Regions from separate parts of the Lysinibacillus sp. GbtcB16 genome, predicted to be linked through region 1. Evidence: predicted binding sites of a transcription regulator. Region 1 holds the regulator's gene; the other holds the start of a gene.
The links. The regulator CtsR, encoded in region 1, represses protease genes until heat stress. The targets are predictions, from matches to a motif close to ATGGTCAATAAAGGTCAAACA.
Positions count from the first base shown of each region.

Region 2: the regulator CtsR is predicted to act here: its motif matches at 1,189-1,209, upstream of clpP (ATP-dependent Clp endopeptidase proteolytic subunit ClpP).

Region 1 is NZ_JAGXJV010000004.1:63,656-67,079, reverse strand. Features, by position in the region: gene corA (magnesium/cobalt transporter CorA) at 1-448, opposite strand, end outside; gene KVT27_RS16480 (class I SAM-dependent methyltransferase) at 484-1,167, opposite strand; gene KVT27_RS16475 (DUF4870 domain-containing protein) at 1,293-1,598, shown strand; gene KVT27_RS16470 (CtsR family transcriptional regulator) at 1,862-2,332, shown strand; gene KVT27_RS16465 (UvrB/UvrC motif-containing protein) at 2,346-2,888, shown strand; gene mcsB (protein-arginine kinase McsB) at 2,885-3,424, shown strand, end outside.
Region 2 is NZ_JAGXJV010000003.1:36,259-39,682, reverse strand. Features, by position in the region: gene KVT27_RS15080 (basic amino acid ABC transporter substrate-binding protein) at 1-404, opposite strand, end outside; tRNA gene KVT27_RS15075 (tRNA-Arg) at 905-979, opposite strand; gene clpP (ATP-dependent Clp endopeptidase proteolytic subunit ClpP) at 1,297-1,890, shown strand; gene KVT27_RS15065 (HPr family phosphocarrier protein) at 1,942-2,199, opposite strand; gene whiA (DNA-binding protein WhiA) at 2,313-3,260, opposite strand; gene KVT27_RS15055 (gluconeogenesis factor YvcK family protein) at 3,349-3,424, opposite strand, start outside.

The DNA of each region.
Region 1 (3,424 bases):
AAACAAGTGGAAAATAACTATCAACGATTTTATCAATGGTTTGATACGTTAAGTAGACTGTGCCACGTTCCCAGTTTTTTGGCTGGCTTTCTAACGTCTTTTGTACCTTTTCAATTTCGGGAACGGGGTTCTTATGGAATGTCACAATATACTTATTCGAGGCAAAAATATTAACCTCTTCTGCAGCTAAGGTCAGCTCGTTTAATCGATGAATGACGAAAAAATGGAAATCGTCATAAAAATCGAGTTTAGGTCGTTGTAATCGCATTAAGCAATCTTCAATAGCTAGTGGGTGAAAATGAAAAAATGAATCTAGCAAAGATTCTTCCTCTGCAGTAGGGCAATTAAAATCGACCCAGTACCATTCGAATTCTTGTTGATGTATCGATTCCAAAGGGAAATCTTTTAGTAATTGTTGTTTTTTTGTAATGCCAATGGTGCTTATCACAGCTTTCACCTCAAAGTATTTACTACAAAATAAATTTAATCTTCTTCTTTAAAGCATACCCATCCACCAAACAAAGTAGTGGCAAAAAATCGAGCAGGTTTTATAAAACCTACTTCTTGTAATAAAGTTAAAATCGCTTCCTCGGGCATAAATGACAGGGCCCGGATGGATTTTTCCATTTCTGCAACATCAGCTACGGAAAGCTTTGTATGTTGGAGCCAATAGGAACGCCATAAATCGAATTGCAGTTCCGTTTCAATAGTACCAGGTTGACCGTATTTCGAAACTAGGACAAACGGTGCGCCAGGTTGTAAATGGTTCCAAATTTCTTTCAAGGTCGATAGCTTATCTTCATAGCTTTGAATAAAATGAAGGACGAGTACACAACTAGCTGCATCATATTTTATAGCAGGTAGATGGGTATCCAGCAATGTTCCTTGATAGAACGACAGATCATTCGGTAAAGATTGGAGACGCTCCTTTGCTATTTCGAGCATGGATTCTGACGGATCAATACCAGTAAATGACCAATGTGGTCTTCCATCTGCTAGCTGCAATATTTCATTGCCACTACCTGCACCAACAACCAATATATCCGCATGCTCATGTAATGTGGAACGATAAAAAGTTTGTATTAAACGAAGCATTGCATCATAGCTTGGTAGAGTACGGCGAATCCCCTTTTCATATTCATTTGCTAATATGTGGTTGAATTCCATTTCTCATCACGACCTTTCAAAATTTTTTTAAAAAACTCACTTTAAACTGAAACTATTACGGGTATAGTTCCGTAAATAGTAGTACATAAAACGATAGATAACGTATAAAGAAAGGGTTGATATATATGGAGAGTAAATGGTCTAAAGTAATCATACACGCAAGTTCGTTTTTTGCGCCATGGTTAGTTCCCATTATCTTCTTTTTAATTAGTTCGGATGAGGAAGTGAAGGCAATTTCTATTCAAGCTATTCTTTTCCAACTTGTCATGGCAATTTTACTTGCTGTTTCTGGATTCTTAAGCATTTTCATTATTGGCATTCCATTTTTAATTGTTTTTGGGATTATGCTATTTGTAGTACCAATTATAGGTATTGTCAAAGCATTAACTGACGAGCCTTGGCGTTATCCGATTGTAGGTCGTTGGGTATAATTTTTATAGACGCAAGTATATGCTAGTTGCATATGCTTGCGTTTTTTCTATGGATAAAAAGGGTACATTAGGTGTAGGAAGCAAAATGATATGCTTGATAACCACTAATTAGTGCTATTTTCTACGCTTGAATATCGTTTTTTAGCCTTTTCATTTTTCTCTAGGCGAAATCATTGCAATTATTTTCAAGCGTTTTGTATAATATACTCAAAGAAAGTCAAAGATAGTCAAAGTCAGTGAAGCAAGCGAGGTGTATTCCTAAAATGCGTAATATATCAGACATCATAGAAGGTTACTTAAAGCAAGTACTTGAATTAGGTGGAGAAGGACATATTGAAATAAAACGTAGTGAAATTGCAGACAAATTTCAATGTGTACCATCACAAATAAATTATGTCATTAATACAAGATTTACCGCCGAGCGAGGTTACCTTGTGGAGAGCAAGCGAGGTGGTGGTGGATACATTCGAATTTTACGTGTCCGCGCGAATTCACAGATTGATCTAATCGACGATGTTCTCCGGCATATTGAAGGTGGAGCATCGCAAACAATGGCAGAAGATTTAGTATATCGACTTATCGATGAGCAGGTAATTTCAAAGCGAGAAGCGAAATTAATGTTAGCAGCAATTGATCGCTCAACAATCGATTTACATCTCCCTCTAAGAGATATAATTCGTGCAAAAATATTGCGGGCGATGCTGACAACTATAAAATACGAGCAACAGAAATAGTGAGGTGATGGAAATGATATGTGAACATTGTAAACAACGTAATGCGACAGTTACTGTAACACAAGTTCAAAATGGGCAAAAGGTGGAGCACCATTATTGTGACGTCTGCGCCTCACAATTCCATCCATTTCATGCAGAGTTTAAACAAGAGCCAGTTTCCATACAACAGTTATTATCAAACTGGTTTGGCTCACCTACATGGCAAAAGGTAGGAGAAAAACAACAAACACAGCCACAACAGCAAACATGCCCACAATGTGAATTTACGTATAAGCAATTTTTAAAAGAAGGTAAGTTTGGTTGCCCAAGCTGTTATGACACTTTTAGTGAGCATTTACCTAAGCTCTTTAACCGCATACAGGCGGGCCCCCAACATATTGGGAAAATGCCAGGTGCCCATAGCAATGTGTATGTCATTAAAAAGCAAATAGAGGATATCCGTAAACGCATGAAGTTCGCTGTAGATGAAGAGCAATTCGAAGAGGCAGCAAAGCTTCGAGATGAAGTCAAAGAGCTTGAGAAGCAGCTACAATTTGAAGGTGGTGATGTGTCTTGATGATTGAATCGTTTTTAGAGCGTGCGACACCTACTTGGATGCGTATTGAAGACGACTATTCTGATATTGTCATTAGTACACGAATTCGCCTTGCTCGAAATTTAGATGGCTATCGTTTTCCACTATCGTTTTCAGAGAACGAGGCTTTACAGGTGGAACAGGCAGTTACACATGCAGTAAGCGATAGTCCAACCCTTCAAAATGATTATGCATATTTTGCTATCAATGATCTAACACCTTTACAACGTCAAATTCTTGTAGAAAAGCATTTGATTAGTCCGCAGCTGGCCAAAAAAGAACAGGTGGGCTCCGTGCTTCTGTCACAAGATGAATCCGTGAGTATTATGGTGAATGAAGAGGATCATTTACGCATTCAATGTATGACAGCGAGTTTCCAGCTTCAAAATGCCTATGAACAAGCGAATAAGATTGACCGTATTCTAGAGAAGGTCTTACCTTATGCTTTTCGAGATACGTTTGGCTATTTAACAAGCTGTCCTACAAATATTGGTACTGGGCTACGAGCATCTGTGATG
Region 2 (3,424 bases), on a different contig from region 1:
TTCACAACAATTAATAATTGAGATTCATAGTATGGCTCAGTAAAATCAAATGATTCTTTGCGCTCATCTGTAATTGTAATCCCTGAAGCACCAATATGTGTTTCACCGTTTTTAATTGTTTGGAAAACGGGTTCCCAACCAATATTATTCCACTCTACTTCGAAATCCATTTCATCAGCAATTGCTTTTAAAATATCGACATCAATCCCCACAATTTTCCCTTTATCGTCAACAGATTCAAACGGTGCAAAAGTTGCTTCTGTACCTACTTTATATACTTTCTTGCCATCCGCACCTTCTGAAGGTGTGCTACCAGAAGAGGCATTGTCCTTTGTGCCACATCCTGCAAGTGCTAAAGTTAGCGCTGCTATAACCATAAGTAACATCCAAGCTGTTTTTTTCATTGCATTTCCCCCTATTTCGATAATTTTCCATCCTGCGTATTATTTTTCGCAATTCGGAAATGTTAGACTATTAGGTCAATTATATTAACATTATAGTATTTGCACAACAACTTTTCGCATAAAACTAAATATTTTTTCATATTAATTAATGGAAAACCCAATTAAATAGAAAAAATAAGCATTAATAACAAGAAAACGAAACTAAAACTAATATATATACAATAGAAGCAATGCCAAATTTCGATAAATTTAAACAAAAAAAAAAGAATCCCCTCAGAAAGGATTCTTTTTTTCGGCTATTACTAGCCTTCACGGACAGTATGTTCACTAAAAAATAATTTGGAGTTGTTGCTTTCTTGAAGGTTTGAAAGGCATAAATAGGGGAATAATGCCAACTAGGACAGTATTCCCATTACTTTTCCTCTCTATCTCCACTAAGCAGGCTGCTAAACTACTTATTAGGAGATTGAGCTATTACAGTATATCAATATTCAGTAAAATGGCGCCCTCGGAGGGAATCGAACCCCCAGTGCAAGAACCGGAATCTTACGTGTTATCCATTACACCACGAGGGCAAAAAACACAAAAAAAAAGTACTCACCCTAGGCTTACGAAAAGCATGATGTAGATAATCCTCATTTGAAGCATACCTGCAAAATAGTGTCCTGTACTTTCAAACTTATAACCTTACCTATTATACAAACGTATCACATATATTTCAACCATAGAATGCAAAAAGAATTTATTTTTTTTATTTTAATTAATTTCACTTTAGCAGGGTTAATATTTGACCTTCCCTGACTATAATGTGTATGATAAGGTTACAGCTGAAATAAACAATGTAGATTTCAGCAAAGGTAATCGAATTTAGTTTTTTGAAGGAGGATTTAACATGAATTTAATTCCTACAGTTATTGAACAAACAAGCCGTGGTGAGCGTGCATATGACATTTATTCACGTCTACTTAAAGACCGCATTATCCTTTTAGGAAGTGCTATTGATGACAATGTGGCGAACTCAATTGTCGCACAGCTACTTTTCCTACAAGCAGAAGATCCAGACAAAGACATTTCTCTTTACATTAATTCGCCAGGTGGATCAATTACGGCTGGTATGGCTATTTATGACACAATGCAAATTATTAAGCCAAAAGTTCAAACGATTTGTATTGGTATGGCTGCATCAATGGGAGCTTTCTTACTTGCTGCGGGTGAACCTGGTAAACGTTTTGCATTACCAAATGCGGAAGTAATGATTCACCAACCACTAGGTGGCGCACAAGGTCAAGCGACAGAAATTGAAATTGCTGCTAAACGTATTTTATTCTTACGTGAAAAATTAAACGGCATTTTATCTGAGCGCACTGGTCAACCACTTGAAGTCATTGCAAGAGACACAGATCGTGATAACTTCATGACAGCTGAACGTGCAAAAGAATATGGTTTAATCGATCACATTATGCACCGTAGTACGGATAATAAATAATACAAAAAAGCCTCCCAGAAAATTACTCTGAGAGGCATTTTTATTTGTTTGTTAATCTTCATTTTCAATAATTGTAGCTAATGCTGTAACCGCTTGCTCAGCATCATTGCCTTCACTACTTAACGTTACTTCGGTACCTTTCGCCACCGCTAAGCTCATGACACCCATTATCGATTTGGCATTCACTTTTTTTTCATCTTTTTCTAGAAAGATATCCGCACTGAAACGATTGGCCTCTTGCACAAATAGTGCTGCTTGTCTAGCTTGTAGTCCTAATTTTAATTTAACCTGGACTCTTCTCTCGATCATTCTCAAAACTCCCCTTCACTACCGTTCATCTATTAGTTTTATCTTACCTTACTTACTAGCAAAAGAACAATAAGCGATTACGCATGACATTCATACCTGAAAAGTATGAAAACTTAACCACCTATTTTTTCACCGCGTCTTAATGCATCTGCTATTTCGTCTATTTTTCTTAAACGATGGTTGACACCTGATTTGCTGACGGTACCACTGGATACCATTTCACCAAGTTCTTTTAACGTAACATCTTGATACTCTACTCGTAATCGTGCAATTTCACGAAGCTTTTCTGGTAGCTGGTCAAGACCAATAGAATTTTCAATAAATCGAATATTCTCTACCTGCCGTAATGCTGCTCCAATTGTTTTGTTTAGGTTGGCTGTTTCACAGTTCACAATACGATTGACACTATTGCGCATGTCTCGCAATATCCGAACGTCCTCAAATTTCATCATTGCCTGATGGGCGCCTACAATATTAAGGAAATCAGAAATTTTTTCGGCTTCCTTTAAATAAGTAACAAAGCCTTTTTTACGTTCAATTGTTTTGGCATTGAGTTCAAATTCATTCATTAAATCCATCAATGCCTCACCATGTTCTTTATATAAAGAATAAATTTCTAAATGGTAGGCGGACGTTTCTGGGTTATTGACAGAGCCTCCTGCTAAAAATGCACCTCTTAAATAGGCTCTTTTTTGACCATTTTTTTTAATGAGCTTTCTTGAGATCGTATGATTAAATTGAAAGTCGTCTGAGATGATTTCTAAATCAATTAACAGCTCGCGCGCTCCTTCTCTTACACGGCAAATATATACGTTATTTTTTTTCAATCGCATTTTCTTACGAACTAGTAATTCCACATTGTACGGATACAATTTTTTCATAATCGTATATAGTCTTCTTGCAATTGCAGCGTTTTCAGTTTGCACGTCCAAGCTTAGTTGTTTATTCGCAAAGGATAATGAACCATTCATACGAATTAGGGCAGAAACTTCTGCTTTCATACAATGATTGTCCGCTTCTATTTGGGTTAACTCCTTTTTCGTTTCAGAAGCAAAAGACATATCACGCCCCCCTTTCAATCATAATTTCTATGTATATGTTCATCTTACCATATACAATAAACACTTTATGTTTCTATTATCGGTTCTCTTACCGATCATAAATACCGGCATAATCTACCAGCCACTCTGCAACATTCGTAGCATTATGTCGAACCGTACCATCT